Regions from separate parts of the Rathayibacter sp. YIM 133350 genome, predicted to be linked through region 2. Evidence: predicted binding sites of a transcription regulator. Region 2 holds the regulator's gene; the other holds the start of a gene.

Region 1 (15,742 bases), on a different contig from region 2:
GTAGCATCCGTTCATGGCGGCATTCGCACTGCGGGCGGCGACGGCGAGCGATGCGAGATTGCTCACCGACATGATGGTCGAGGCCGCCAACTGGGACCGCCTGGCCGCCCGCAACCGCGTCGAGGTCATCGCGGACTCCGCCCATTCCCGGTACGTGATGGGTTGGAAGCGACCGAGCGACGAGGGCGTGGTCGCCGTCGATACCGAGGTCGATGAGAGCATCGGCGCCTGCTGGTTCCGGCTGTTCCCGACGGATGCACCGGGCTACGGCTTCGTGGCGGTGGGCGTGCCCGAACTCATCCTCGGCGTCAAGCCGTACTGGCGCGCCCAGGGAGTGGGCCGGGCGCTGCTGCGCGAGACGATCGGACTTGCCGCGCGACGCGGCTACAACCGCATCGCGTTGAGTGTCGAGAGCGGCAACCACGCCGTCAATCTCTACCGCAGCGAGGGCTTCGCGCCGGTGGCCCGGGTCGGCACGCGCGAGACCATGGTCAAGAACCTGCGCTGACACCGACCCGCAGCCCTCCCCGGTAGTGGGGGGCGTGGAGAAATGCGACTGTGCGCGGGATGTCACGTCGTCGCAACACGGGCGTTGTAGCGTCGAAGACGAGACAACCACTCGTGTGCGGGAACGCACTGTCGTCGAAGGGTTCGCATGTGCAGGCTCCTGGGGTACGCGGCGGCAGCGCCGGTGACGGTACGGGGAGTCCTCGGAGCGGACGAAGTCGGCGTGTTCCAAGACCTCGCCCTGCTGCACCGCGACGGCTGGGGAACCGCCTGGCTCGATGAGCAGGCGGGTCGGGTCGAGCGCGAACTCTCACCCACCAGCGGAGCGGCGGATGACCGGCTCACCCGCGCCCTGGCTCGCCGCGAGGCGCCCGCCGGGCTCGTGCACCTGCGCATGGCGACGGATGGCATGGCCTGCCGCGACGACAACACGCATCCGTTCACCGCAGACGGCATCGCCTTCGCGCACAACGGCGCGCTGAAGCCCGCCGCGGCCATCGAAGCCTTCATCGCGCCCGAACTGCGCGCTCAGCTGCGCGGCGACACCGACAGCGAACGCTACTTCGCCGTCATCCGCACCAAGCTCGCGCAGGGGCTCGACCTGCCGGATGCCGTCATGGCGACCGTGGAGCAGCTGCGGCCGCTCTTTCCCACGAGCAGCATGAACGCGCTCATCCTCTCGCCCACCCACCTGATCGCCGTGCACGCGAGCGAGGGCGCCCGCATCCCCCACGAGGACTTCGACGCGAGCGGCCTCGGCGAGCTCCTGCCGCGCGATCACCGCGACGCCTACTACCTCATGCGCCAGCGTCGCCTCGACGACGGCTCGGTCGTGTTCGCCTCGACCGGCCTCGACATCGCCGGCTGGCAGCCCTTGCCGGCAGAGAGCGTTGCCGTGCTCGAACTCGCCAGCCTCCAGGTCGAGGTGCGCTCGCTCGACACGCTCGCGCGACTCGCCGCCTGATCGGTCCTCACCCGGCCGGTGCTCGTCGCGGTCCTCGCGGCCGCCGTCGCCCCCGGTGGTTCGCGTGCGCGCCGGCGGCGACACCCGAGCCCGCCTCCCGGGCGATGACGGATGCCGCGGCTACCGTTGAACCATGGCTACGACCACCAAGGCGAACGGACGCGCCCGCAGCACCGGCGCGACGCGCGGCGGTGCGTCCACGAGCAAGCCCCGCACCTCGACCGCGACGGCAAAGACCGTCACCTTCGCCCCCGCGGAGGAGAAGCCCGCCCTCGTCGTGCGCATGTGGATGGCCATGGCCCACGTAGCCGGGGCAGCCGCGCGTGCGCTCGGGCCCGAGAAGCTCGCCAAGGAGGAGCGCCGCGACGGCCTGCCGTTCTTCATCGTGCTGCTCGCCGTTGCGGGAGCGGTCATCGAGTGGTTCTTCATCCAGGACCCGGTCGCCGAGACTCTCGACGCGTGGACCTTCGGCGGTCTGCTGGGCCGGGTGGCCTTCGGACTGCCCATCATCATGCTCGTCTTCGCGGTCTGGCTCTTCCGGCATCCGGCGTCGGTGCACGACAACTCCCGTATCGGCATTGGCCTCGGCATCCTGCTCGTCTCCATCGCCGGGCTCTGCCATGTCTTCGGCGGAACGCCCGAGCCCACCGACGGCATGGCCGTGCTGGCGAGGGCCGGCGGCATCCTCGGGTGGATGATCACCTGGCCGCTCCTGCTCGTCGGCGCCCCGCTGGCCGTGATCGTGATGATCCTGCTCATCGCGCTCTCGCTGCTCATCATCACCAAGACGCCGCCGAACCGCGTGCCGCAGCGCTTCCGGGAGCTCTACGCTTGGCTGTTCGGCGCGCAGCTGCAGCCCGAGGAGGAGCGGCAGGCGGCAAAGGCCGCCCGCAAGCAGAAGACCGAGCAGGTCGAGCTCGACGGCATCGACGACGAGCAGCCGACCGAGGGCCACCTGCCCTGGTGGCGGCGCAACAACTCCGGCCGTGAGGAAGACCCCGACTTCGCGGGGCCATCGGCCGACGGCTTCACCGAGATCTTCGGCGATGCGCCCGACGGCGGCTTCGCGAGTGCGATCGAGCCGGATGCCGATGCCCAGCAGACCGACGTGCTCGCCACCCTGCGCCAGGCAGAATCGGCCATCGGGAGGTTCACCGGCGACGTGGGCGCCACGGCGCTGCAGCCCGACGGCGCGGTGCCCGCCCTCGCCGCCCCGCTCGCATCCGGCCTGCCGGGTGCGGCAGGAGTGCTCCCCGGATTCTCCGACGAGAACTCCGAGGACTTCGACCTCGAGGGCTCCGAACCGGCAGAGGCGACGCCGACCGCGCCGTACAACCTGCCCTCCGTCTCGACGCTCATCGCCGGCGCTCCGGCGAAGACCCGCTCCGCAGCCAACGACGAGGTGGTTCGTGCCATCACCGAGGTGCTCGACCAGTTCTCGGTCGACGCTCGGGTCACCGGGTTCTCGCGCGGTCCCACCGTCACGCAGTACGAGGTCGAGCTCGGTCCGGGCGTCAAGGTCGAGCGCGTGACCGCGCTGGCGAAGAACCTCGCCTATGCCGTCGCCTCCAACGAGGTGCGCATCCTCTCCCCGATTCCTGGCAAGAGCGCGATCGGCATCGAGATCCCGAACAGCGACCGTGAGATCGTCACCCTCGGCGACGTGCTGCGCTCGAGCGCCGCGACCAAGTCCACGCATCCGATGACCATCGGCGTCGGCAAAGACGTCGGCGGAGGCTTCGTCGTGGCCAACCTCGCGAAGATGCCGCACCTGCTCGTGGCCGGCTCCACCGGATCGGGCAAGTCGAGCTTCGTCAACTCGATGATCACCTCCATCCTCATGCGCGCCAAGCCCAGCGAGGTGCGCATGGTCCTGGTCGACCCGAAGCGGGTCGAGCTGGCGCCCTACGCCGGTGTTCCGCACCTCATCACGCCCATCATCACGAACCCCAAGAAGGCCGCCGAGGCGCTGCAGTGGGTCGTGAAGGAGATGGATATGCGCTACGACGACCTCGCGTCGTTCGGCTTCCGTCACATCGACGACTTCAACAAGGCGGTCGTGGGCAACGAGATCGTGCTGCCGCCCGGAAGCGAGCGCACGCTCAAGCCCTACCCCTACCTGCTCGTCGTCGTCGACGAGCTCGCCGACCTCATGATGGTCGCCCCGCGCGACGTCGAGGACTCCATCGTGCGCATCACCCAGCTGGCTCGCGCCTCGGGCATTCACCTGGTGCTCGCGACCCAGCGGCCGTCGGTGGATGTGGTGACCGGCCTGATCAAGGCGAACGTTCCCTCGCGGCTCGCCTTCGCCGTGACGAGCGTGACCGATTCCCGCGTCATCCTCGACCAGCCCGGCGCCGACAAGCTCATCGGCCAGGGCGACGCCCTCTTCCTGCCCATGGGCGCCTCCAAGGCGCTTCGCGTGCAGGGTGCGTGGGTGAATGAGGCCGAGATCGAGAAGGTCGTCAAGCACGTCACCCGCCAGGCCCGCCCCGACTACCGACCCGATGTCACCGCTGTCGTGGAGCGCAAGGAGATCGATTCCGACATCGGCGACGACCTCGAGCTGCTTCTCGCGGCTGCCGAGCTCGTGGTCTCCTCGCAGTTCGGGTCCACCTCCATGCTGCAGCGCAAGCTGCGCGTCGGGTTCGCGAAGGCCGGGCGTCTCATGGACCTGCTCGAGTCCCGCGAGATCGTCGGGCCCTCCGAGGGTTCCAAGGCCCGCGACGTGTTGGTGACGGCCGAGCAGCTGCCCGGTGTGCTCGCCCGGCTGCGCGGCGAGGAACCGGCCGGCCCGGCTGCGGTTGCCGCCGCATCCGCCCCCGCGCGCGTCGAGGTCGATCCGTATGACGGCGACCCGGTCGCGCAGATGTCGCAGGGTTATCCTGAAGAGGATGGCCCCTCAGACGAGGACGCCTGGCAGCTGACCGGCAGGGACTGATCATGGTGTCATCCGACGCGCCGGTGCGTGTCTCGAACTGGAACGCGCCCAACGTCATCACGGTCATCCGCATCCTGCTGGCCCCGGTGTTCTTCTGGATGCTGCTGGCGGATGCCGGAGCCGACGGGGCACTGCGCTGGGCAGCCGCGGCCCTGTTCATCCTCGCCATCGCCACCGACAGCCTCGACGGGGCCATCGCGCGGCGGCGGAACCTGGTAACGGACCTGGGCAAGCTGCTGGATCCCATCGCCGACAAGCTGCTGACCAGCGGAGCCTTGGTCTGCCTGTCGATCCTGGGCGAGCTGTGGTGGTGGGTGACGATCGTCATCATCGTGCGCGAGGTGGGCATCACGGTCTGGCGCATGGTGGAGCTCTCGCACCGCAATGTCGTTCCGGCCGGGCGCGGCGGCAAGCTCAAGACCGTCGTGCAGGCCGTCGCCATCTCCCTCGCCCTCGCCCCGCTGTGGACGCTGCTCGGCGACTGGGTGTTCTGGCTGAACTGGATCGTCATGGCGGCGGCGCTCGTGCTCACCGTTCTCTCCGGGGCGGAGTACCTCTGGCTGGCGTGGAAGCTGCGACGCGCGGCGGCGAGAACGGATGCCTGAACCGCGCGACCCGGCGGCGGAGCTCGTCGACCTCCTGCGTCGGCGCTCCCTCACCATCGCGGTCGCCGAATCGCTCACCGGCGGGCTGCTGAGCGCGGAGATCGTGCGCATACCCGGAGCGTCGAACACCCTGCTCGGCGGTGTCGTGGCATACAACACCGCGATCAAGCACTCCGTACTCGGAGTGGATGCGGCGCTGCTGGCAGGGCACGGCGCGGTGCACCCCGCCGTGGCCGAGCAGATGGCGCACGGCGTGCGCGAGGCCCTCGCCGTCCAGGGCCGTCGAGCCGACGTGGGGGTGAGCACGACGGGCGTCGCCGGACCGGATCCCCAGGACGGCCAGCCGGTGGGAACGGTGTTCATCGGTGTCTCGATCGGGGGGCGCACGACATCGGAGGCGCTGCGCCTGACGGGCGATCGATCCGCCATCCGGAACGCCACGGTGCGCGCGGCGATCGAGAGCGCGCTCGACGCGCTCGCGTTACCGCCGGAATAGACCGCGTTAACACGCCGTTACAAGGTACTGATTCACAAGAAAACGTCAGTAGCCGGCAGTAGGCTTGAGGTATTGGATGGCAGACGCTCTTCCAACCTGAGAGAAGATCTCGGTCGTTCTGGCAGTAGAAAAGGGGGTTCCAATGATTCTGGTTCGTCAGGAAATTGGCGATGTTCTGAGGGACTTCCGCCTGCAGAAGGGCCGCACCCTGCGCCAGGTCGCCAGCAAGGCGAGCGTGGCGCTCGGTTACCTCAGCGAGGTGGAGCGTGGTCAGAAGGAAGCGTCGAGCGAGATTCTCGCCTCCGTCGCCGATGCGCTCGACACCCCGATCTCGGTGATCATGCGCGAGGTCGGCGACCGGCTGGCCGTGCTGGAGGGAATCAATCCCATCCCTGACACGGTTCCCGAAGACCTGGTCGTGGACTTCGACGCGGAGCTCGCGGTTCGGTAGTCCCCAGAAGCATCCCGAACGCCAGCCGGTCCATCGACCGGCTGGCGTTCGCGTCTGTTCGATTCGAGGTGTGGTGTGAAGCTCAGTGAGTTCCGGCTCGCCGTCTCCGAGGAGTTCGGCGAGGCATATGGTCGTTCGCTCCTGCGCGACCTCGTGCTGGCCGAACTGAGCAACCGCACGGCCCAGGAGGCGCTCGATGCCGGTCTGCGGCCTGCCGATGTCTGGATCGCCCTGTGCCGCGCCATGGACGTGCCCGAGAATCGACGCTACGGCGTCGGCCTGCGCGAGCCGAAGAAGTAGTTCCGCGCCGGGACCGACACGCCGCCGATGTCTCGAAGAGATGTTCGGGGATTGGTAGGCTCCTACACAGCAGGGCATCGAAGACGGGTTATCCACTCTTGGCGGCCGGCCGACCACGTGTCGGAGGGGTCGCGTAGCGTCATTCCCATCAGCGACCACCTGCTGACTGCCTTGTCAGTCGTGTTATGAACGGATGCATCCGGTACGGATGCCTTCCCTCCGGTCGCAGCGCGACACGACAGCCTAGAGGCGACGGAATCGAATCGAAGGAGACCCTGATGCCCACACCAGCAGACCGCGAGAAGGCGCTCGAGACAGCCCTCGCCCAGATCGACCGGCAGTTCGGCAAGGGCTCCGTCATGCGCCTCGGCAGTGACGAGCGCGCCCCGGTCGAGACCATCCCCACCGGCTCCATCGCCCTGGATGTCGCCCTCGGCATCGGGGGTTTGCCGCGCGGACGCATCATCGAGATCTACGGTCCCGAGTCCTCGGGTAAGACCACGCTGACGCTGCACGCGATCGCGAACGCCCAGCGCAACGGCGGCATCGCGGCGTTCATCGACGCGGAGCACGCCCTCGACCCCGAGTACGCCCGCAAGCTCGGCGTCGACATCGACTCGCTGCTCGTCTCCCAGCCCGACACGGGTGAGCAGGCGCTCGAGATCGCCGACATGCTCGTGCGGTCCGGCTCCATCGACCTCATCGTGATCGACTCGGTCGCCGCGCTCGTTCCCCGCGCTGAGATCGAGGGCGAGATGGGCGACTCCCACGTCGGCCTGCAGGCCCGCCTCATGTCGCAGGCCCTGCGCAAGCTCACGGGTGGCCTGAACCAGACCAACACCACCATGATCTTCATCAACCAGCTGCGTGAGAAGATCGGCGTCTTCTTCGGAAGCCCCGAGACCACCGCCGGTGGAAAGGCGCTGAAGTTCTACGCCTCGGTGCGCCTGGACATCCGTCGTATCGAGACGCTGAAAGACGGTGCGGAGGCGGTCGGAAACCGTACGCGCGTCAAGGTCGTCAAGAACAAGATGGCTCCGCCGTTCAAGCAGGCGGAGTTCGACATCCTCTACGGCGTCGGCATCTCGCGCGAGGGCAGCCTGCTCGACTTCGGCGTCGACCACGCGATCGTGAAGAAGTCGGGCGCCTGGTACACCTACGACGGCGATCAGCTCGGCCAGGGCAAGGAGAACTCGCGCAACTTCCTCATCGCCAACCCCGACATCGCCGCCGAGATCGAGACCAAGATCCTCGCGAAGCTCGGCGTCGGTGCGGTGGGAGCCGCGGCCGCCAAGGAAGCGGCGGCGAAAGAGGCGGCACTCGGGGCCGACATCCCCTCGATCGCTTCGAAGCGCAAGGGCGCCTGAGGGCGCGACGAGACCGGGGAGAGGCAGCCATGACCGAGCAGTCCGGCGAGCGCCTCGCCCCGGTCTCGTACCTTCCGTGGGCGGCACCGAGCGGTGTGCGCGCACCGCGCACCCGTCAGTCCTTCGGCGGCGGCAAGCCGCCGTGGGGTGCCCGAGCCGGGCGCGACTCCGCCGCCGACGACGCCGTCCTGGATGGCGAGGGCGACGAGGCCAGCGTTGGGGAGTCGGCCCCTGCTGATCCCCAGGCGCGAGCGCTCGAGGCCGAGAATCGGCTGACGCGAGCACTGCGTGCGCGGTCGCTCTCGGCGGCCGAGGCGATCGACGTGCTCTACGAGTCCGACATCGACCCCGCCGATGCGCAGGAGATCCACGATCGGTTCCTCTCCTACGGCTATCTCGACGACCACCGGCTCGCCGAGCAGATCGTGCACACGCACCACGAACGCAAGGGGCTCGGCCGCAGCGCGGTGGAGACCGAGATGCGCCGTCGCCGCATCGCGGAGGCCACCATCGCCGCCGTCATCGACGAGCTCGAGGTCGACGATGAGGGGTCGGCGCAGTCCCTGGCGGCCGACCGCATCCGTCGCCTGAGCTCGCTCGACGACGAGACGGCCGAACGTCGCCTCATCGGTTTCCTGATGCGCAAGGGATACTCGATGAGCGTGGCCCGCGCGGCGGTCCGGACCGCGTTCGCGGAGGCCGGCCGCAGCAGGCGCTGAACGTACACTTGTTGACTATGAGCACCACCCTCAGCAGTGAACCGACCCTCATCGCGCCGTCGCCGGCTGCGGTCGGTGCCGACGGTCGGGCACGCACGTTCGAGGTGCGCACCTTCGGCTGCCAGATGAACGTGCACGATTCCGAGCGCCTCGCCGGTTCCCTCGAGGCCGCCGGGTACGTACGGGCCGCCGACCGCGAACCCGACATCGTCGTCATCAACACGTGTGCGGTGCGCGAGAACGCCGACAACAAGCTCTACGGCAACCTGGGCCATCTCGCGAGCGTCAAGCGCCGTCACGAGGGCATGCAGATCGCCGTGGGCGGCTGCCTGGCCCAGAAGGACAAGAGCACCATCCTCGAGAAGGCACCGTGGGTCGACGTCGTCTTCGGCACCCACAACATGGGTGCGCTCCCGAGTCTGCTCGAGCGAGCGCGTCACAACGACGAGGCGCAGATCGAGATTCTCGAGGCCCTCGAGACCTTCCCGTCCACGCTGCCCACGAAGCGCGATTCGACCTACAGCGGCTGGGTGTCCATCTCGGTCGGCTGCAACAACACCTGCACCTTCTGCATCGTGCCCTCGCTGCGCGGCAAGGAGAAGGACCGTCGTCCCGGAGATGTCCTCGCCGAGATCCGGTCCCTCGTCGACGACGGTGCCATCGAGGTCACGCTGCTGGGGCAGAACGTGAACTCCTATGGCGTGGAGTTCGGCGATCGGCAGGCCTTCGGCAAGCTGCTGCGTGCGGCCGGGCAGATCCATGGCCTGGAGCGCATCCGTTTCACGAGCCCCCACCCGGCGGCGTTCACCGACGACGTGATCGATGCCATGGCGGAGACCCCGGCCGTGATGCCGCAGTTGCACATGCCGCTGCAGTCCGGCTCCGACAGCGTGCTGCGAGCCATGCGCCGCTCCTACCGATCCGAGAAGTTCCTCGGCATCCTCGATCGGGTGCGTGCCAGGATTCCGCACGCCGCCATCTCGACCGACATCATCGTGGGATTCCCGGGGGAGACCGACGCGGACTTCGAAGACACCCTGCGCGTCGTGAAGGCCGCCCGCTTCGCCTCCGCGTTCACGTTCCAGTACTCCATCCGCCCGGGCACCCCTGCGGCCACCATGCCCGACCAGGTTCCCAAGCACGTCGTGCAGGAGCGCTACGAGCGCCTGACCGCCCTGCAGGAGCGCATCTCGTGGGAGGAGAACCTCGCGGTCGTCGGACGAGAGGTGAACGTGCTCGTCGCCAACGGCGAGGGCAAGAAGGATGCCGACACCCACCGGCTCTCCGGTCGGGCCGAAGACAGCCGACTCGTGCACTTCGAGGTTCCTGCCGGTTCGCCGACGCCGCGGCCGGGCGACGTCGTGACGGTGAGGGTGACGCACGCGGCACCCTTCCACCTGATCGCCGACGCCGCGCCGGGCATGCCTCTGAACATCCGTCGCACACGGGCAGGCGACGCGTGGGATCGCGCCCAGGCCGACTCGTGCGCCGTGCCCGCCGCAGCACCGTCGGGCAGCTCCGGAACGGGGACCGTCTCGCTCGGGCTGCCGAGCATCCGGGTCGCGAACGAGCTCACTCTCACGCCCGTGCACACCGCGGGTGACCACCTCCACTGAGCCCGGCGCGCCGATCGTCGCGGTCATCGGCGCGACCGGAACCGGCAAGTCCGAACTCGCGCTCGACCTCGCGGAGTCATTGATCGCCTCCGGACGACCCGCCGAGATCGTCAACGCCGATGCGATGCAGCTCTATGCGGGCATGGACGTGGGCACGGCGAAGCTGCCCCTCGATGATCGCCGCGGCATCCCGCATCACCTGTTCGACGTCTGGCCCGTGACGCAGGAGGCGAGCGTCGCCCGCTACCAGCAGCAGGCCCGCGCGGTGATCGAACGCCTGCAGCAGGCGGGAGTCACGCCGATCCTCGTCGGCGGTTCCGGTCTCTATGTCTCCGCGGCCGTCTACGACTTCCGCTTCCCCGGCGCGGATGCCGTTCTCCGGCAACGCTTGGAGGCCGATCTCGCAGCCGAGGGCATCGGGGCTCTGCACCGTCGCCTCCGCGCGATCGATCCGACCGCCGCTGAGCGGATCGGCCCGCACAACGCCCGGCGCATCGTGCGGGCGCTCGAGATCATCGAGATCACCGGCGAGCCCCATGCCGCCTCCCTGCCCGATCAACCGGTACCGTGGCGCCCCCTCGTCCTTCTCGGCCTGTCCTCGCCGCGTGCAGAGCTCGTCGACCGCCTCGACGAACGCGTGCTGCGCATGTGGCGGACGGGCATGATCACGGAGGTCGAATCGCTCATCCCGGCGGGTATCGAGAGGGGAGTGACGGCGAGCAAGGCCATCGGCTATGCGCAGGCGCTGCGTCAGATTCGCGGCGAGCAGACCCAGGCCGAGGCGATTGCCGAGACCCAGGCGCTCACGCGACGCTACGCCCGACGACAGGTGAGCTGGTTCAAGCGGTATCCCGGGGTCGAGTGGATGGATGCCGGCGACGCCGGGATGCTCGACCGGGCTCGGGCGGCGATCGGCTGAGTCGGTCGGCGCGCATCGGCGCCGGTTTTCTGCGCGGGTGAGCCATCGGCGCACGGATCCCGCACGTGTACCTCGTATTGGGGTAGGGCACTCGGCTGGGCTCCAGCGGTATCACAACGCCCTCCCAGCCTGAGAATGATTCGTACGCATACGGTTGGCTGAGACTTACTCCGGGCTTCAGTGTTGCAGCTCACCCGACCCGAGCCGAGACCGCCACATGCCTACCCCGAAGCCCGCTTCGCCGACGTCCCGAAGGCGCCAGTGGGGCGCAGAGCGCCGCACCGCGCCCCTGCCCACCGTGCATCCGCGCCCGTCCGACCGCACGATCACCTGGAGCCGGATCGCCATCGTACTGACCGTCGTCTTCTGGCTGGTCTACCTCGTCACCACGGTGATCCGGCAGTTCATCGAGGGGCCGCGACAGGACTTCCGGTTCACGATGGAGGCGATCGGCTACCTCGTGGTCGTCACCTTCCTCACGTTCTCCGCGTTGATGTACCTCGTCGCCCGGCAGGGTGCCCTGCAGCGCTTCCGCAAGCACGTGCGCGTGCCGCGCGCTGAGCTGGACCGCCACTTCGGTGCGAACCGGTCATCGATGACCGTGCTCGTTCCCTCGTACGCCGAGGAGCCCGCGGTCGTGCGCGCGACCCTGATGTCAGCGGCGCTGCAGGAGTACCCGTCACTGCGTGTGGTGCTGCTCCTGGACGACAATCCCGAGCCCTCCGACCCCGCAGTGCGGGAGCGCCTGGAGCAGACCCGGGCACTCGCCGACGACATCGCGGCGGAGCTCTCGGAACCGCGAGCGCGCTTCGTCGCCGCCCTCCGTTCGTACGAATCCCAGGACGGCGATGACGCGAATCGGATGCGGCAGACCGCCGAGCTCGCCGACCACTACTTCTGGGCGGCCGAATGGCTGGACCGGCTCGCACGCGACGAGAACGTCGATGACCACGTCGATGTCTTCTTCGTCGAGCAGGTGCTGCGCGGCCTCGCCGACGACCTCCGGCTGACCGGCAGCGCCCTCGCCACCGCTGTCGATGAGGATGCCGTGCTCGAGGCAGACCGGATCGCCGAGCTGTTCCGCCGGCTGGCCTGGACCTTCGACGCCGAACTCGACGTCTTCGAGCGCAAGCGCTTCGCCTCGACCTCGCACGAGGCGAACAAGGCGATGAACCTGAACGCCTACCTGCAGCTCATGGGCGGCGACTTCACGATCGCGCCGACGCCGGGCGGGCCTGCGCTGCTCCCCGTCGCAGACGGCGAGCCGGCCGACGTGCACATCCCCGACAGCGACTTCGTGCTCACCCTCGACGCCGACTCCATCCTGCTGCGCGATTACTGCCTGCGGCTGGCCTACTTCCTGCAGCAGCCCGACAACGCCCGGGTCGCCGTCACGCAGACGCCGTACTCCTCGTTCCGCGGCGCGGGGACGCGCATCGAACGGCTCGCCGGTGCGACCACCGACATCCAGCACGTGCTGCACCAGGGCATGAGCCAGTTCGGTGCCACCTTCTGGGTCGGCGCGAACGCCGTCATCCGCAAGGTCGCGCTCGAAGACATCGTCGAGACCGAGTTCGTCGGCGGTTTCGAGGTGCGCCGCTACATCCAGGACCGCACGGTCATCGAAGACACCGAGTCCAGCGTGGACCTCGGCGCGCACGGCTGGAGCCTCGCGAACTATCCCGAGCGACTGAGCTACTCGGCCACGCCGCCCGACTTCGGCTCCCTCGTCGTGCAGCGCCGCCGCTGGGCGAACGGCGGCCTGCTCATCCTCCCCAAGCTCTGGCGGCAGGTGCGCCAGCGGCGGCGCAGCGGGAACCCGGTGTCGTTCATCGAGCTCGCGCTCCGTGTGAACTACATGGCCTCGATCGCGTGGGCGAGCCTTGGCCTGATCTTCCTGCTCGCGTATCCGTACGACGGCCGGCTGCTGAGCCCGGTGGTGCTGCTCGCTGCGCTGCCATACTTCCTGGCGATGGCGAGCGACCTGCGCTACGCCGGTTACAAGCGCCTCGACGTGCTGCGCATCTACGGATTCAACCTCGTGCTGCTTCCCGTCAACCTCGCTGGGGTGCTGAAGTCGCTGCAACAGGCCCTCACCGGCAAGAAGATCCCGTTCGTGCGCACCCCTAAGGTGAAGGACCGCACGGCGGCTCCGCTGCTCTACGTGGTCGCGCCGTTCCTCGTCGTCGCCTTCTCGCTCTTCACCCTCTGGCGCGACGTGAACGCTGCGAACTGGGGCAACGCCGCCTTCGCCGCCTTCAACGCCATCCTCGCGACATGGGCCATCGTGTCGTACATCGGGGTCGGCAACGCCCTCGTCGACGTGTGGCTGGGCATCATCAAGCCGCTCTACGTGCCCGTGCGTCCGGCGAAGCCGTCGCAGGCTGCGCCCCAGACCGCGGCACTGGACTGGCGCTCGGTGCTCTACCTCGGCAGCGCCGAGCGAACCGACCACCCGCGAATGCCCGTTGAGCCTCGCCCCGCACCGACGGCATCCGTCACCCACGAAAGGACCGCCGCATGAGTGAGGCGACCGCAACCGCTACCAGGGCATCGGAGCGGCGGCTCTCGCCCTGGCGGGTGGCCGTGGCGTGCCTCGTGCTCATCGCGCTCGGCGCGGCCGGCTTCTTCGGTGTGCGTGCGTGGGCCGACGGCCGGCCGGCTGCCGATGCCGCCGAACCGTGGTTCGCCGGATACGTCGACGTGACCGCGACCCCGACCTACGCGTTCGAGACCGCGAAGGGCCACGCGCCCCGGGATGCTGTGCTCTCGTTCATCGTCTCCTCACCGCACGACGCGTGCTCGCCCTCGTGGGGCGCCGCCTACAGCCTCGAGCAGGCCGGCGATTCGCTCGACCTCGACCGTCGGATCGCCCGCCTTCAGCAGGCCGGCGGCAGCGTCGCCGTCTCGTTCGGCGGTCAGCGCAACGACGAGCTCGCGGTGCGCTGCACGGACGAGCAGAAGCTCCAGGCGGCATACGCTTCGGTGCTCGACCGATACAAGGTCGGAACGATCGACCTCGATCTCGAGGGCGACGGGCTCGCCGACCTCGACGCCGGCAAGCGCCGGGCATCCGCCATCGCGGCACTGCAGAAGAGCCGGCACGACGCCGGCGACCCTCTCGCCGTCTGGGTGACGCTGCCCGTTGCACCCACCGGCATGACCCAGCAGGGGACCGACGCCATCGCGGCGCTGCTCGCTGCGAAGGTCGACCTCGCCGGCGTCAACCTGATGACCATGGACTACGGATCCTCCATCGGCGCGCATGACGATCTCGCGACCGTCGCCGGCACGGCCCTCACCGCCGCGCACCGCCAGCTCGGCGTGCTCTACACGCGGGCCGGCATCCACCTGGGCGATGCGTCGCTGTGGGCGAAGATCGGCGCGACGCCGATGATCGGGCAGAACGACGTGGAGTCCGAGGTCTTCACGCTCGCGGATGCGCGCCGGCTCGACGCCTGGGCGGTGTCGACCGGCATCGGCCGCATGTCGATGTGGTCGGCGAACCGCGACCGGACGTGCGGTTCGAACTACGTGACCACCTCGATCGTGTCGGATTCGTGCAGCGGCATCGACCAGGGCGGCAAGACCTTCGCCGGCGCCCTCTCGAAGGGCTTCACCGGGTCGGTTCAGCTTGGCGAGCGCGCGGTGACGACGAGCGAGCCCACGAGTGCGGCCGAGGTCGTGGATGACCCCGCCACCTCTCCGTATCCCATCTGGGCGGAGGGCTCGTCGTATCTCGCCGGTACGAAGGTCGTCTGGCACCGGAATGTGTACGTGGCGAAGTGGTGGACGCGGGGCGATCTTCCCGACAACCCGGTGCTGAACGACTGGGAGACGGCGTGGCAGCTCGTCGGGCCGGTTCTGCCGGGGGAGGTGCCGGTGGCGCAGGCAACTCTCGCGCCGGGCACCTATCCCGAGTGGACGGGAGCCTCCACCTACCAGAAGGGTGATCGCGTGCTCTTCGAGGGGACTCCGTACACGGCGAAATGGTGGACGCAGGGTGACAGCCCGGCCGCATCGTCGTCGGACCCCGATTCCTCGCCCTGGGTCGCACTGACGCAAGCCGAGATCGCCGACGTCGTGAACGGCTCGGCCGCCGCGCGGCCCGCCGACGGCTGACCCATAAACTGAGCGGGTGGCTTTCGACCTGCACTTCACCAAGGGACACGGCACCGGCAACGACTTCGTGCTGTTCAGCGATCCCGAGGGCCTGGTCGAGCTGACCCCGGCCCAGATCGCGGCGATCTGCGACCGTCACTTCGGCGTCGGCGCCGATGGCATCATCCGCGCGGTGCGCTCGGCGAATCTGGCCGACGGCGCGGCGGCCCTGGCCGAGGACGCCGATGCCGAGTGGTTCATGGACTACTGGAACTCCGACGGAACGGTGTCGGAGATGTGCGGGAACGGCATCCGTGTCTACGCGCAGTTCCTTCTCGAGCAGCGCCTCGTGACGTTCGAACCCGGCGACACGCTCGCCATCGGCACGCGCGGGGGAGTGCGCGACCTGCAGCGCAGCGGCACCGGCTTTCAGGTCGACATGGGCCGCTGGCGCCTCGAGGGCGGCGAGACCCTCGTTCGCGCTCGTGACCTCGACGTCGCGCGGCCGGGGCTCGGCATCAACGTGGGCAACCCGCACATCGTCGTCGCCCTGGCCGATGAAGAGGAGCTCGAGGGCATCGACCTGACCGTGATCCCGCAGCTTGACCCCGAGCCCAGTGACGGCGCGAACGTCGAGTTCGTGCTGCCGCACGACCCGCTCGTGAAGGACGGCGTCGGACGCATTCGCATGCGGGTGCACGAGCGTGGTTCGGGGGAGACGCTCTCGTGCGGAACCGGCGCGGTCGCGGCGGCGCT
Region 2 (15,742 bases):
TGCCGACGGATCTCGATGAGCAGACCCTCGCTGCGCTGCGGGCGAAGACGATCGTCGCCGGCGTGATCGACGGCCACAACATCTGGCGCGGCGACCTCGCGGCCGCATTCGAGAAGGCCGTCGACGCCCGCGAACTCTCGCCATCCGTCGCGGTCTCGACCTCGACGTCGCTGCTGCACGTTCCGCACACCCTCGACGACGAGTCGCGGCTGGGCGCCCTGAAGAACTGGCTCGCCTTCGCCGACGAGAAGGTCGCGCAGGTCGCGGTGCTCGCCCGCGGACTCGCGGAGGGCGAGCGTGCGATCGCGGCCGACCTCGACGCGGCCGGCCGTGCGCTCGCCGAGCGGCTGGCGGCACCGGGAGTACGGGATGGCGCCGTGCGCGCTCGTGCGGCCGCGCTGACCGATGCCGACTTCTCGCGCGGTGACTACGCCGAGCGTCTCAGTGTGCAGGGCGATGAACTCGGCCTGCCGCCGCTGCCGACGACGACGATCGGCTCCTTCCCGCAGACCGGCGACATCCGTCGCGCCCGGGCTGCCCTCGGACGCGGCGAGCTCAGCGAACAGGCCTACGTCGAGGCCATGCAGGCCGAGATCCGGCGCGTGGTCGACCTGCAGGAGGAGATCGGGCTCGACGTTCTCGTGCACGGCGAGCCCGAGCGGAACGACATGGTGCAGTACTTCGCCGAGAACCTCGATGGCTTCGCGGTCACCGAGAACGGCTGGGTGCAGTCCTACGGCTCGCGCTGCACGCGCCCTTCGATCCTGTGGGGTGATGTCTCCCGCCCGGCGCCGATGACGGTCGAGTGGTCGCGCTACACGCAGTCGCTGACCCAGAAGCCCGTCAAGGGGATGCTCACCGGACCGGTCACGATCCTCGCGTGGTCGTTCGTGCGCGACGACCAGCCGCTCGGGGAGACGGCGCGTCAGGTGGCGCTCGCCCTGCGCGACGAGATCTCCGATCTCGAGGCCGCAGGCATCCGCGTCGTGCAGGTGGACGAGCCGGCGCTGCGCGAGCTGCTGCCGTTGAAGAACGCGGACCACGCCGACTACCTGGACTGGTCGGTGGGATCGTTCCGGCTCGCCACCGGTGGCGCGGCCACGGCAACGCAGGTGCACACGCACCTCTGCTACTCGGAGTTCGGCGTCATCATCGACGCCATCCGGGCGCTGGATGCCGATGTCACCTCGATCGAGGCGGCGCGCAGCCGCATGGAGGTCGTCGACGACATCGCCGCGAGCGGCTTCGACCACGGCATCGGGCCGGGCGTCTACGACATCCATTCGCCGCGCGTTCCGAGCGTCGCCGAGGTGACGGAGCTCATCGAGAAGGCGCTCTCGGGCGTGCCAGAGCGCCAGCTCTGGATCAACCCCGACTGCGGACTGAAGACGCGCGGCTACGACGAGACGGTGGCTTCGCTGCGCAACATCCTCGAGGCGACCCGCGGCGTGCGGGCGCGGGTGGGCGTCGGCGCGTAGGGGGCGGGTTTCCTGCGCCGAGTACGCAGAAGTTGCGGGTGCGGGTGATCCCGTGCACCGAGAACGCAGATAGTGCGGGTGTGGGGTGGTCTCCTGCGCCGAGAACGCAGATAGTGCGGGTGTGGAAGCATCCACACCCGCACTATTTGCGGGATGGCCGGGGTAGCACCCTCGATACGTGCGGTCTCGGTGGTAGCTCTGGGGGTCGTGCCTCGGTGACGCGATGTCGATGCGAGGCTGGTTCCAGCGCGCGGACTCCAGTGCGCTTTGGACGGAGGCGGGCGGCTCCCCGCATCCGTTGCGATTTGCACTCGCCTCAATCATCGAGAACGCAGAATTCGCGGGTGCGCCTGATCCCCGTGCGTCGAGAACGCAGAACTCGTGGTTGCACCTGATCCTGGTGCCTCGAGAACGCAGATATTGCGGGTGCTTGGGTCCGCGGACCCGCGATTTGTGCGGGATGGATGGGCTGGGACCCGCATTTTGTGCGGGGTGGATGGGGTCGCATCCGTTGCGGTCGCGAATGGCTGCGATCGCCGAGAACGCAGGATTTGCGTATGCGGGCGAGTATTCGGCCTCGAGAACGCAGAAATTGCGGGTGTGGATGCTTCCACACCCGCAATATCAGCGGTTTCGGTGAGCTGGGCTGGGCCGGCGCGCGCTCAGACCGAGCGCAGTACCGCCACGACCTTGCCGAGAACGTCGGCCGCGTCGCCGAGGATCGGCTCGTAGGAGCTGTTGCGCGGCAGCAGCCAGGTGTGGCCGTCACGCTGGCGGAACACCTTGACGGTGGCCTCGCTGTCGAGCATGGCCGCGACGATCTCGCCGTTCTCGGCGGTGTTCTGCCGGCGCACGACCACCCAGTCGCCGTCGCAGATGGCGGCGTCGATCATGGAGTCGCCCGCGACCTTGAGCATGAAGAGTTCACCGTTGCCCACGAGTTGCCGGGGGAGCGGGAAGACTTCCTCCACCTGCTGCTCGGCGGTGATGGGGATGCCGGCGGCGATGCGTCCGACGAGGGGAACCATCGCGGCATCGGCGACCGAGGGTCCCATGGAGAAGGAGTCGGAGTCGGGAGCGGGCGTCGCATCCGACTGGGAGGGCACCTCGATGAGCACTTCGAGGGCGCGCGGGCGGTTGGGATCGCGGCGCAGGTAGCCCGAGAGCTCCAGCTGGTTGAGCTGGTGGGTGACGCTCGAGAGCGAGGCGAGGCCCACGGCGTCGCCGATCTCGCGCATGCTCGGCGGATAACCCCGCTGGCTCACTGACCGCTGGATCACGTCGAGGATCGACAGCTGCTTCGCGCTCAGGCTCTTGCGCCGACGGGTGCGCTCCCGCGGTGCCTCGGTCTCGTTGGTCACTTCTCTCACCTTCCGGATGCCCGCTGGAGCGCCGCCCACGACGAGTGTCAGTGGTGCCTGTTTCTATGTGTCCAGGCACTCGAAACTCTATCCGGGCGAGGGTGCCGCAACAAACATTCATTCGAGTGTGTCGTGGAACAAATTCCATGAACATCCGAAGAGGTTGGTTGACTCTTCGAATAATCGAAGATACATTCGGAACACAGCTTCGCATCCGGCCCTCCCGGCCGAGGGCCGGATGCGAGAACCCCGAATGCCAGAAACGCCAATGCCAGAGACCTGCTGGCTGAAGAACCTGGAGGAGCAATGAGCACCGTTGCGTTCGGCACCACCTTCCCGACGAGGGCCCGCCGCATGTCGAGCTCGACACCCGTGGCTCGGGCGACCGGCTCGTCGCCCGAGGCGCGGACCCGTCTGCACCTGACCCGTCGCGGACGTGTCGTTCTGACGGGCCTCGCCGCCCTGCCGCTCGTGGCCGGTGCCTTCCTGCTCTCGCTCAACGCGGGCATGGCCGAGGCGGGCGGCGCCGGGGCGGGGCAGAGCTTCGAGTACGTGACCGTTCAGTCGGGCCAGTCGCTCTGGCAGCTCGCCGAACAGCTCGCCCCCTCCGCGGACCCGCGCGACGTGATCGCCGACATCGTGAGCCTCAACCAGCTCGCCTCGACCGACATCGAGCCCGGCCAGCGTCTGGCCATCCCCGCCCAGTACTGAGCCCCGGCCCGCGCTGGGCACACCGGCGGCGTAACGCGGAAGCACCGCCGGTACGATGGGGTGAGTGACGAGTCTCGACGACCTGCCCATTCGCGACGACCTGCGCGGACGTTCGCCGTACGGCGCTCCGCAGAAGGTCGTTCCCGTCGCGCTGAACGTGAACGAGAACACGCATCCCCTTCCCGGTGACGTGGTCGACGACATTCTCGCCCGCATCGCGACAGCCCTGCCCGGGGTGAACCGGTATCCCGACCGCGACTTCACCGAATTGCGCGAGGCGCTCGCCCGCTACCTCGGCAACGGCATCACCGCAGACCAGATCTGGGCGGCGAACGGATCGAACGAGGTGCTGCAGCACATCCTCCAGGCCTTCGGAGGCCCCGGGCGCACCCTGCTCGGCTTCGCGCCGACCTACTCGATGTACCCGCTGCTGGCCTCCGGCACCGGAACCGCGTGGATCGGCGCCGAGCGGGATGCGGACTTCGAGCTCTCGCCCGAAACCGCGGCCGCGGCCATCCGCACGCACCGACCCGACGTGGTCTTCCTCTGCGCCCCGAACAATCCGACGGGAACGCCGCTCTCTCTCGAGACCATCGCCGCCGTGTACGACGAGGCGCCCGGGATCGTGGTCGTCGACGAGGCCTACGCCGAGTTCGCGCTCGACGGCCAGCCGAGCGCGCTCACTCTGCTCGAGGGCCGTCCCCGGCTCATCGTCTCGCGCACCATGAGCAAGGCGTTCGCGTTCGCCGGCGTGCGCCTGGGCTACGTGGCCGCCGATCCGGCGATCACGGATGCGCTGCGGCTCGTGCGACTGCCGTACCACCTCTCCGCGATCACGCAGGCCGCGGCGACCGGGGCACTCGCGCACGCCGACGAGATGCTCGCGATGGTCGACGAGATCCGGTCCCAGCGCGACCGCATCGTGACAAGGCTCGGCGCGCTCGGCTTCACGGTCTACCGCAGCGGCAGCAACTTCGTGCTCTTCGGCGGCGTGGACGACCCGCACGCCGTGTTCGAGGCGCTGCTGGAGCAGGGCATCCTCATCCGCGACATCGGCATTCCGCACACCCTGCGCGTCTCGGCCGGCACGGAGTCGGAGACGGGCGCGTTCCTCGAGGCCATCGCCGCGTTCGCGCCGGCGAGCGCCAATAGGATCGACGCATGAACGCACCCCGCACCGCCCGCATCGAGCGCGCCACGAGCGAGTCCCGCATCGAGCTGAGCATCGACCTGGATGGCAGCGGCGTCGCCGACATCCAGACCACGGTGCCGTTCTTCGACCACATGCTGAACGCGTTCGCGAAGCACTCCCTCACCGACCTGACCGTGCGGGCATCGGGCGACACCGCCATCGACGTGCACCACACGGTCGAAGACACCGGTATCGTGCTCGGCCAGGCCATCCGCGAGGCCCTCGGCGACAAGAGCGGCATCAGCCGGTACGGCGACGCCCTCGTGCCGCTCGACGAGGCACTGGCCCAGGCTGTCGTCGACATCTCGGGGCGACCCTTCCTCGTGCACGAGGGCGAGCCGGCCGGATTCGAATACCACCTCATCGGAGGGCACTTCACGGGGTCGATGGTGCGGCACTTCTTCGAGGCCGTCACCTTCGCCGCCGGCCTCACGGTTCACCTCACGCTCGTTCGTGGCCGTGACCCGCACCACATCGCCGAGGCCGAGTTCAAGGCCTTCGCCCGCGCCTTCCGCGCCGCCAAGGCGCGCGACGCCGAGGTCCTGGGGGTCCCCTCCACGAAGGGTGCACTGTGAGTTCTCCCCGCGTGGTGGTGCTCGATTACGGATCGGGCAACGTGCACTCGGCCGCCAAGGCGCTCGAGCTCGCGGGGGCCGATGTGCGCCTGACCCGTGAGCGCTCGGCGGTCATGGATGCGGACGGCCTGCTCGTTCCCGGTGTCGGCGCCTTCGGCGCCGTCATGGACGCACTCGAGGCGGTGCGCGGCCATGAGCTCATCGATCGGCGGCTGGCCGGCGGACGCAAGGTGCTCGGCATCTGCGTGGGCATGCAGGTGCTCTTCGAGAACGGCGTCGAGCGGGGATGCGACCGCGAGGGGCTCGGTGAGTGGCCGGGCACCGTCGCCGAGCTCGACGCGCCCGTGCTGCCGCACATCGGGTGGAACACCGTCGAGGCCCCCGAGGACTCGGTGCTCTTCGACGGCATCCGCGATGAGCGGTTCTACTTCGTGCACTCCTATGCCGCGACGGACTGGACGCTCGACGTGCAGCCGCCCTATCCGCAACCTCGGGTGACGTGGGCGGAGCACGGCCAGCGATTCCTGGCGGCCGTCGAGAACGGCCCGCTTTCCGCCACCCAGTTCCACCCCGAGAAGTCGGGCCCGGCGGGCATCCGACTGCTGTCGAACTGGATCGCGACCCTGCGCGCGTAGGCGCGAGAAGCCGGCCGCGACGGCGGCTCGGCATAGGATCGATAGCTTGTGCGGGGCCCTTCCGCCATGAACCGAGGATGAAATGAGCGAGTTCAACGAGACCCCCGACCTCATACTGCTGCCGGCGGTGGATGTGGCCGACGGCAAGGCCGTGCGGCTCACGCAGGGCGAGGCCGGCACCGAGACCAACTACGGCGATCCCGTCGAGGCGGCCGAGGACTGGGCCGCTCAGGGGGCCCAGTGGATCCACCTCGTCGACCTCGATGCCGCGTTCGGCCGTGGCGAGAACCGCGACGTGCTGAAGCGCGTGCTGCACCAGGTGCGGGGCGTCAACGTCGAGGTCTCCGGAGGCATCCGTGACGACGAGTCGCTGGATGCCGCCATCGACCTGGGCGCCAAGCGCGTGAACCTCGGCACCGCCGCCCTCGAGAACCCCGAGTGGGCGGCGAGCGTCATCGCGAAGTACGGCGAGGCGATCGCGGTGGGCATGGACGTGCGCGGCACGACTCTTGCGGCTCGCGGCTGGACCCGCGACGGCGGTGACCTCTGGGAGGTGCTGCAGCGACTGGAGGACGCCGGCTGCGCCCGCTACGTCGTGACCGACGTCACCAAGGACGGCACCATGCGCGGCCCGAACATCGAACTGCTGAAGCAGATCATGGAGCGCACCGAGCGTCCCGTCGTCGCATCCGGGGGAATCTCGAGCCTCGATGACATCGCCGCGTTGCGCGACCTCGTTCCGCTCGGTCTGGAGGGGGCGATCGTGGGCAAGGCGCTCTACGCCGGTGCCTTCACCCTCTCCGAGGCGCTGGATGTCGCATCCCGCTGACGGCGACGGCCCTGCCTCCGACCGGCACGCTCCCCGCACCGACTCCGCCGGGCAGCCCTGGGCCGGTAGGGCGTTCGAAGCCAACACGCACACGAGCGATGACGGGCGCGCCCCGGCCCGACTGATCGAGGCGCTGCGCCGATTCCGTACGCGTGAGGTCGGTCAAACCGAGGTGGTGGACGCCCTGCGGGAGTCGCGGCTGCTCATTCCCCTCGTCGCGCAACTCGGCGGCGGGGGAGAGGGCGTCGATGCCCATACCGGCCTGCGCACCGACAAGACGCAGGAACTCGCGATCGTGACGGTCGCCGGGCCCGACGGACGCAACGTGCTGCCCGTGTTCAGCTCGGTCGAGGCGATGTCGGCCTGGAACCCGAAGGCGCGGCCAGTGCCCGCCGACGGGGTGCGCGTCGCTCTCGCCGCTGCGAGCGAGCAGACCGACCTCGTCGTGCTCGACCCGACGAGCGCCACCGAGTTCGCGGTGCGTCGACCGGCGCTCTGGGCGATCGCGCAGTCGCTGCCGTGGCAGCCGAGCTTCGAATCGGCGGCGATCCTCCAGGCCTTCGAGCGCTCCATCGCCACGGAGCTCGCGGCCCTCGACGTGCGCCTCGTGCCGGGCGATCCCGACGCCCGGCTCAGCGGCCCCGAGCTCGTCGTCGAACTCGAACTCGTCGCCGGCCTCGATCGGGGAGAGCTCGACGCGGTGCTCGCCCGACTGGCGCAGCGCTGGGCGGCCGACGACGACATCGCCACGGGCGTCGACAGCCTGAAGGTGCGACTCGTCGCGTCCGTCTGACGGACTGCGGCTGCGGCCGCTCGGGCAGGGGCGGCCGCGGCGGCACCGGTTGGGGGATATCCCTGTTGCCGCGGGATGCGGCTGCGAGAAGAATCCACCCCGAGAGGTGGTAGGCGCATGCAGGATGCAGGTTCATTCTCTGAGGAGTACCGCGGTCCGCTCGCGGTCGCGGCGCAGTACGCCGAGCGGTGGTTCGAGGGTGTCGCCGATCGACCGATCCCGCCCTCGGCCGACATCGACGCCGTCAAGGACGCCCTGGGACGCGAGCTGCCCGAGCAGTCGACGGATGCGACGGAGGTGACCGAGGCGCTCATCGCCGCCGTGGAACCGGGCATCATGGCGATGCAGTCGCCCCGCTTCTTCGGGTGGGTGATCGGCGGCACCTACCCAGCGGCGATCGCGGCCGACTGGCTCGTGAGCACGTGGGACCAGAACGCCGGCATGCGCGTTGTCGCCCCTGGCGTGAGCGCGGCGGAGGAGATCGCCGGCGATTGGCTGCTAGAGCTGCTCGGCCTGCCGGCATCCGGTGCCGTCGGCTTCGCGACCGGCGCGACCACGGCGAACTTCGCCGGACTCGCGGCCGCACGCTCCGACGTGCTGCGTCGGGTCGGGTGGGACCTGGCCACGGACGGGCTGCAGGGGGCGCCGATCGTCCGGGTCTTCGCGGGAGCGGAACGGCACATCTCCGTCGACCTGGCGCTGCGCTACCTGGGCCTCGGTCTGCCCGAGCTCGTCGGCGTCGATGACGAGGGCCGCATCTGGGTCGACCAGCTCGCGGACGCCCTCGCCGACCACGACGGACCGGCGATCGTGTGCCTGCAGGCGGGCAACATCCACTCCGGCGCCTACGACGACTTCGCCCGCGCCATCGACGTCGCGCACGACGCGGGCGCATGGGTGCACATCGACGGCGCCTTCGGACTCTGGGCGGCCGCCTCTCCGCGCTCCCGCGGGCTGATGGCGGGGTTCGAGAGGGCCGACTCGTGGGCGACCGACGCGCACAAGACCCTCAACGTTCCCTACGACTGCGGCATCGTGGCCGTCGCCCGCCCCGAGACGCTCGTGAGCGCGCTGAGCTCCCACGCCGCCTACCTGCCGGGGGCGGGCGACGGCATCGACCCGTACGAGCTCGTGCCCGAGATGTCACGGCGCGCCCGCGGCGTTCCGGTGTACGCCGCACTGCGTGCCCTCGGTCGCAGCGGAGTCGTGCGACTCGTCGACGGGCTGGCGGATGCCGCGGCGGCGCTCGCCGAGAAGCTCGCCGCGCTGCCCGGCGTGAGGGTGCTGAACGACGTCGTGTTCACGCAGGTCTGCATCGCCTTCGACGGTGCGGTGACCGCCGCCGAGGTCGCGGCCCGGCTCAACCGGGAGGGCCTCGTTCTGGCCTTCCCGTCACGCTGGCACGACCGCGATGTGCTGCGGTTCTCGGTGAGCGACTGGGCCACGGATGAGGCCGCCATCGACGCGACGGTCGACGCCGTCGGCCGAGCGCTCGCCGGCTGAGGGCGCTCGCCGACTGATAGCGCTCGGCTGACAGGGCTCGGCGGCCGAGCGCAAGGCCTCCTGATGTGTCGGTGGTGCAGGGCAGGATAGAGCCATGGCATCCGCCCTCGACGGCTTCTCGCCGGCCACGCGCACGTGGTTCGACGAGGCCTTCAGCGCGCCGACCTCCGCGCAAGCGGGGGCGTGGGCGACGATCGGACGCGGATCCCACGCCCTCGTCATCGCGCCGACCGGCTCGGGCAAGACCCTCGCGGCCTTCCTCTCGGCGCTCGACCGGCTGCACCGCGAGCCGCGGTCGACCGGCGAGGGGGCGCAGACGGGCACGCGCGTGCTCTACATCTCGCCCTTAAAGGCGCTCGGCGTGGACGTCGAACGCAACCTGCGGGCTCCCCTCACCGGCATCGCCCGCGTCGCCGAGCGGCTGGGCGTCGAACCGCCGCACATCTCCGTCGGGGTGAGGTCAGGCGACACTCCCGCGAACGACCGGCGGGCGCTGCTGAAGACTCCGCCCGACATCCTCATCACCACCCCGGAGTCGCTGTTTCTCATGCTCACGTCGCAGGCGCGCGAGACGCTTGCCGGGGTCGAGACGGTGATCATCGACGAGATCCACGCGGTGGCCGCCACCAAGCGCGGAGCGCACCTCGCCGTGAGTCTTGAGCGTCTCGACGCCCTGCTTCCCAAGCCGGCGCAGCGCATCGGCCTCTCGGCGACGGTGCGCCCGGCCGAGGAGGTGGCGCGCTTCCTGTGTGCGAGCGCCCCCGTCGAGATCGTCGCGCCGGCCATCGAGAAACGCTTCGACCTGCGTGTGGTGGTGCCCGTCGAAGACATGGCGCAACTGCCCGCCAGCGACGACGCCACCGGTTCGATCTGGCCGCACGTCGAAGAGGCGATCGTCGACCAGGTTCTCGCGAACCGCTCGTCGATCGTGTTCGCCAATTCCCGTCGCCTCGCCGAGCGCCTCACCGCCCGCCTCAACGAGATCTACGTCGAGCGCCTCGAGGCTCCGGATGCGGCGCTCGCCGTGGTCGGGGCGCCCGGCCTGGTCGCAGCGTCCGGTTCGGCACCGGCGACCGCATCCGGAACCCCCGCCGCGATGATGGGCCAGTCGGGGCAGACCGCGGGCGCCGAGCCGTTGCTCGCGCGCGCCCACCACGGCTCCGTGAGCAAGGAGCAGCGCGCCCAGATCGAGGACGACCTGAAGAGCGGCCGCTTGCGCTGTGTCGTGGCCACCTCGAGCCTCGAACTCGGCATCGACATGGGCGCCGTCGACCTCGTCGTGCAGGTGGAGTCACCGCCGTCGGTCGCGAGCGGACTGCAGCGGCTGGGGCGCGCCGGTCACCAGGTGGGCGAGACCAGCCGCGGGGTCATGTTCCCCAAGCACCGCGCCGACCTCGTGCACACCGCCGTGGCGGCCGAGCGGATGCTCGCGGGCAAGATCGAGACGCTCAAGGTGCCGGCCAATCCGCTCGACATCCTCGCCCAGCAGACCATCGCCGCCGCCGCGGTCGACACCCTGCACGTCGAGGAATGGTTCACGACGGTGCGCCGCAGCGCCCCCTTCTCCACGCTGCCGCACTCGGCCTACGAGGCGACCCTCGACCTGCTCGCCGGCCGCTTTCCGAGCGATCGATTCGCCGAGCTGCGTCCGCGCCTGCTCTGGGATCGCGAGGCGGGTACGCTCACGGGCCGGCCCGGCGCCCAGCGGCTGGCGGTCACGAGCGGTGGAACGATTCCCGATCGCGGCATGTTCGGCGTCTTCCTCGTCGGCGGCGACGAGAACACCGGGCGCCGCGTCGGCGAGCTCGACGAGGAGATGGTCTACGAATCCCGCGTCGGCGACGTGTTCGCGCTCGGCGCGACCAGCTGGCGCATTCAGGAGATCACCTTCGACCGGGTGAACGTCGTTCCCGCCTTCGGGCAGCCGGGCCGTGTGCCGTTCTGGAAGGGCGACGCTCTGGGCCGCCCCGCCGAACTGGGTCGCGCGCTCGGCGGATTCATGCGCGAGATCTCGACGGCCGCGGATGCCGACGCTCGCGCGCGCATCACGGCGGGCGGTCTGGACGAGAGTGCCGCGAACAATCTCATCGCCTTCCTCCGCGACCAGCTGAAGGCGACGGGGGCGCTGCCGACCGATCGCACCCTCGTCGTCGAGCGCACCCGCGACGAGCTCGGCGACTGGCGCATCATCCTGCATTCCCCGTTCGGCATGCCCGTGCACCAGCCGTGGGCCCTCGCCGTCGGCGCGCGCGTGCGCGAGCGGCACGGCATCGACGGAGCCTGCGTCGCGAGCGATGACGGCATCATCGTTCGCATCCCCGACACCGACGCGGAGCCGCCGGGCGGCGACCTGTTCGTGTTCGATGCCGAGGAGCTCGAGCCGCTCATCACCGACGAGGTCGGCGGTTCGGCGCTGTTCGCGAGCCGGTTCCGCGAGTCCGCGGCACGGGCGCTGCTGCTGCCCCATTACAACCCGGGCAAGCGATCGCCCCTCTGGCAGCAGCGTCAGAAGGCCGCGCAACTGCTCGAGGTCGCCAGCGAATACCCGACCTTCCCGATCATCCTCGAGACAGTGCGCGAGGTGCTGCAAGACGTCTACGACGTTCCGGCGCTGCTCGAGGTCGTGAAAGAGATCACCGCCCGCAGCATCCGTATCGTCGAGACGACGACGGATGCCCCGAGCCCGTTCGCGTCGGCCCTGCTGTTCGGCTACGTGGGCGCGTTCATGTACGAGGGCGACTCGCCGCTCGCCGAGCGCCGTGCCGCGGCGCTCGCGATCGACGCGAGCCTGCTCGGTGAGCTGCTCGGGCGGGTCGAACTGCGCGAACTGCTCGACCCCGGCGTCATCGAGGAGACCGAGCGGGAGTTGCAGCGGCTCGCTCCCGACCGGAAGGCGCGCGACCTGGAGGGCGTCGCCGACCTGTTACGCGTGCTCGGCCCTCTCGACGAGGCCGAGATCGCGGCGCGCTTCCGTCCGCGGGAGGCCGGCGATGCCGAGGCCGCAGTAGCGGAGGTCGCGGACAGCCAGGCTCACGACTCCGCGGTCGGCGAGGCCGCCTCGGCTTCCGGACCCGCTCCCGCCTCCGACTCGGCCGTGACTCCCGCCGTTACATCGGCGATCGAGGAACTCATCGCCGCGCGACGGGCGGTGCGGCTGAGCTTCGCCGGGCGTGCCTGGGTGGCCGCCGTCGAAGACGTGGGCCGGTTGCGGGACGCGCTCGGCGTACCGGTGCCTCCGGGAGTGGCCGTCGCCTTCGCCGAGACCGTCGCCGATCCGCTCGGCGACCTGGTCAGCCGCTACGCGCGCACTCACGGACCGTTCACCACGGAGGATGTCGCCGACCGGCTCGGCGTCGGCGTCGCCGTCGCCCGCGCGGCGCTGCGGCGCCTGGCGGATGACCGCCGCGTTCTCGAGGGCGAGTTCCGCCCGCACGGCACGTCGGCGGAGTGGTGCGACGCCGAGGTGCTGCGCAAGCTGCGCCGCCGCTCCCTCGCCGCGCTCCGGCACGAGATCGAGCCGGTGCCGCCCATCGTGCTCTCCCGCTTCCTGCCCGCGTGGCAGCATGTCGGCCGCACGTTGCGCGGCGTCGACGGGGTCGCATCCGTCATCGAGCAGCTCGAGGGCGTGCGCCTGCCCGCCTCGGCCTGGGAGTCGCTCGTGCTGCCCGCGCGCGTGAGCGACTACAGCCCGTCGATGCTCGACGAGCTCATGGCCACGGGCGAGGTTCTCTGGGCGGGTTCCGGCGCCCTGGCGGGAGACGACGGCTGGATCAGCCTGCACCTCGCCGACTCGGCAGCCCTCACCCTGCCCGTCGGCGACGCTCTCGAGGCCGACGCCCTGCAGCGCGAGGTGCTCGTCACGCTCGGCACCGGCGGGGCGTACTTCTTCCGCCAGCTCGCGGATGCCGTCGGCTCGCAGGATGACGCCGCTCTCGTCGACGCGCTGTGGGAGCTCGCCTGGGCCGGCCTCGTGACCAACGACACCTTCGCGCCCATCCGCGCGCTGCTCGGCGGCGGCCGCAGCGCGCACAAGGCTCCGCGGGCAGCGCCACGCGCCCGGATGATGCGCGGTCGCGCTCTGCCGCGTCCGAGCGTGCCGTCGAGGGGTGGTCCGCCGACGGTGGCCGGCCGCTGGTCGGTGCTTCCCGCCTCCGAACTCGTCGAGGCCACCGGCGAGGGTGCGACCCGGCGCGCCCACGCCCTCGGGGAGATGCTGCTCGAGCGCTACGGGGTCGTCACCCGCGGGGCCGTCATGGCCGAGGGTGTCGTGGGCGGATTCGCCCTGGCCTACAAGACCCTCCGGGGCTTCGAGGATTCCGGTCGAGCGCGACGCGGATACTTCGTCGAGACGCTCGGCGCGGCCCAGTTCGCCGCGCCCGGCGCCGTCGATCGGTTACGTGGCTACGCCGATCGGGACGAGCCGGTCGCCGATGCGCCGACGGTGCTCACCCTGGCGGCCACCGATCCCGCCAATGCCTACGGAGCCGCACTGCCCTGGCCCGAACCGCCGGAGGGCCATCGCCCCGGCCGCAAGGCAGGCGCCCTCGTGGTGCTCGTCGACGGAGCGCTCGTGCTCTACGTGGAGCGCGGCGGCAAGACGGTGCTGGCCTTCACCGACGAGGCCGCGACCCTTGAGGCCGCGGCCCGCTCGCTCGCCTCGGTCGTCGGGCTCGGGCGCATCCGGCGTCTGGCAATCGAACAGGTCAACGGCCTGTTCGTGCTCGGAACGCCGCTCGGCGTGGCGCTGCGCACGGCGGGCTTCAGCGAGACGCCGCGAGGGCTGAGGCTCAGTGCCCGAGGGTGACACCGTCTACCAGGCGGCGAACCGCCTGCGCGCCGCCCTGGCCGGCGAGGTGCTGACGCGCACCGACATCCGTGTGCCGCGGTACGCGACGCTCGACCTCGCGGGCGAGACCGTCGATTCCGTGGCGAGTCGGGGCAAGCACCTGCTCATTCGCGTCGGGGAGTTCACCCTGCACTCCCACCTCAAGATGGAGGGCGCGTGGCGGGTGTTCGCGCCGGGCGAGCGCTGGAACCGGCCCGCGTTCCAGGCGCGCGCCGTGCTCACGACCGCGGATGCCGTGGCTGTCGGCTTCGAACTGGGGTTGTTCGAGGTTCTCGCGCGCTCCGCGGAGGAGGATGCCGTCGGCTACCTCGGACCCGACCTTCTCGGTACGGACTGGGATGCGGCCGAGGCGGAGCGCCGCATCCGGAACGGCCCCGAGGTGCCGATCGACGTCGCCCTGCTCGACCAGCGCAACCTCGCCGGCCTCGGGAACGTCTACGCGAACGAGCTGTGCTTCCTGAGGGGCGTGCGGCCGCAGCGCCCCGTCGCCGAGGTTCCCGACCTGCCCAAGGTCATCGACCTCGGGCACCGGCTCATCACGGCCAATCGCGACCGCATCGCGCGGGTCACGACGGGGGTGGATCGCCGCGGTCAGCGCCTGTGGGTCTACGGCCGTGGCGGCGAGCCCTGCCGGCGGTGCGGCACGCGCATCGAGCAGGGCGAGCTCGGCCGGGTCGAGGGGCAGGAGCGCGTCACCTACTGGTGTCCGCGCTGCCAGACCTGAGCGCCACTGCCGCCCGCCCGCCCCCCCGCCCGCTCGACGCTCGACCCCACTTGCCGTTGCGCCACTTCGACGGCCGTTGCGCCACAACAACGGGCGCAAGCGCCGCCGAAGTGGCGCAAAGCGGATGCCGGCGCGGGCGCGGCGGCTCGCTCAGGTGACCGGGCCGGTCCACTTCTCGCCCGGGCCCTGGCCGATGGCGTCGGGGATGGGGGAAGCCTCGCGGAACGCGAGCTGCAGCGAGCGCAGGCCGTCGCGCAGGCTGCGGGCGTGCATGTCGCTGATCTCAGGAGAGCCGGCCGTGATGAGTCCGGCCAACGCGGTGATGAGCTTGCGGGCCTCGTCGAGGTCGGTCTGCGAGTCGGGGTCGTCGGCGAGCCCGACCTTCACGGCCGCCGCACTCATGAGGTGCACCGCGGCGGTCGTGATGACCTCGACGGCGGGCACCTCGGCGATGTCGCGCGCCGCCTGGGCGGCATCCGCCTTCTCGCCGGCGGCGTCGAACTCATCGTCGAGGCCGCCCTCAGACGTGGCGATCGCTTCGTCGAACGCGCTGTCGCGGGCGTCCTGCGGCGCATCGAAGGGGCGGTCGGCGGCTGAACTGTGACTCACGATAAACCTCTGGTAGACTCATGCGGGCTCTGAGGCGTATGCCTCAGTACGAAAGTGGAGATTCTCCCACCCGCGCTTGACCGCTTCATTAGGTTACCGGGTCGATTGCACTCCGCCTGCCACGTGAAAACCGTGGAGGTAGACAGGGTGCCGCATGAGTCGCGTGCGTGAAAACGGATGCGCGATGCGTGGATTTCCTCTCTCGTCGCCCGGCGGCATCCGTCACCGGGCAGAGCGAAGCAATGAGTAGAGGAGACTCGCATCACCGATCCCCGTACAAACGACCGCATCCGTGTTCCCGAGGTGCGCCTCGTCGGACCCGCTGGTGAACAGGTCGGCATCGTCAAGATCGAGGTCGCCCTGCGCCTGGCGCAGGAAGCCGACCTCGACCTCGTGGAGGTTGCACCCAACTCCAAGCCGCCCGTCGCCAAGATCATGGACTACGGCAAGTTCAAGTACGAAGCGGCGCAGAAGGCCAAGGAGGCC

The links. The regulator LexA, encoded in region 2, represses DNA repair genes until DNA is damaged. The targets are predictions, from matches to a motif close to TCGAACANNTGTTCGA.
Region 1: the regulator LexA is predicted to act here: its motif matches at 6,297-6,312, upstream of recA (recombinase RecA).

What each region holds. Positions count from the first base shown of each region.
Region 1 is NZ_JBBELO010000007.1:124,636-140,377, forward strand. Features, by position in the region: gene WDJ51_RS01575 (GNAT family N-acetyltransferase) at 14-508, shown strand; gene WDJ51_RS01580 (class II glutamine amidotransferase) at 656-1,471, shown strand; gene WDJ51_RS01585 (FtsK/SpoIIIE family DNA translocase) at 1,605-4,412, shown strand; gene pgsA (CDP-diacylglycerol--glycerol-3-phosphate 3-phosphatidyltransferase) at 4,415-5,017, shown strand; gene WDJ51_RS01595 (CinA family protein) at 5,010-5,513, shown strand; gene WDJ51_RS01600 (helix-turn-helix domain-containing protein) at 5,656-5,964, shown strand; gene WDJ51_RS01605 (DUF3046 domain-containing protein) at 6,040-6,264, shown strand; gene recA (recombinase RecA) at 6,543-7,631, shown strand; gene WDJ51_RS01615 (regulatory protein RecX) at 7,661-8,350, shown strand; gene miaB (tRNA (N6-isopentenyl adenosine(37)-C2)-methylthiotransferase MiaB) at 8,368-9,966, shown strand; gene miaA (tRNA (adenosine(37)-N6)-dimethylallyltransferase MiaA) at 9,950-10,885, shown strand; gene WDJ51_RS01630 (glycosyltransferase family 2 protein) at 11,103-13,409, shown strand; gene WDJ51_RS01635 (chitinase) at 13,406-15,007, shown strand; gene dapF (diaminopimelate epimerase) at 15,024-15,742, shown strand, end outside.
Region 2 is NZ_JBBELO010000028.1:109,319-125,060, forward strand. Features, by position in the region: gene metE (5-methyltetrahydropteroyltriglutamate--homocysteine S-methyltransferase) at 1-1,478, shown strand, start outside; gene lexA (transcriptional repressor LexA) at 2,141-2,839, opposite strand; gene WDJ51_RS09320 (LysM peptidoglycan-binding domain-containing protein) at 3,146-3,550, shown strand; gene WDJ51_RS09325 (histidinol-phosphate transaminase) at 3,615-4,715, shown strand; gene hisB (imidazoleglycerol-phosphate dehydratase HisB) at 4,712-5,317, shown strand; gene hisH (imidazole glycerol phosphate synthase subunit HisH) at 5,314-5,952, shown strand; gene priA (bifunctional 1-(5-phosphoribosyl)-5-((5-phosphoribosylamino)methylideneamino)imidazole-4-carboxamide isomerase/phosphoribosylanthranilate isomerase PriA) at 6,035-6,781, shown strand; gene WDJ51_RS09345 (SseB family protein) at 6,765-7,574, shown strand; gene WDJ51_RS09350 (pyridoxal phosphate-dependent decarboxylase family protein) at 7,692-9,077, shown strand; gene WDJ51_RS09355 (Lhr family ATP-dependent helicase) at 9,172-13,881, shown strand; gene WDJ51_RS09360 (DNA-formamidopyrimidine glycosylase family protein) at 13,868-14,647, shown strand; gene WDJ51_RS09365 (DUF1844 domain-containing protein) at 14,798-15,181, opposite strand; gene infC (translation initiation factor IF-3) at 15,560-15,742, shown strand, end outside.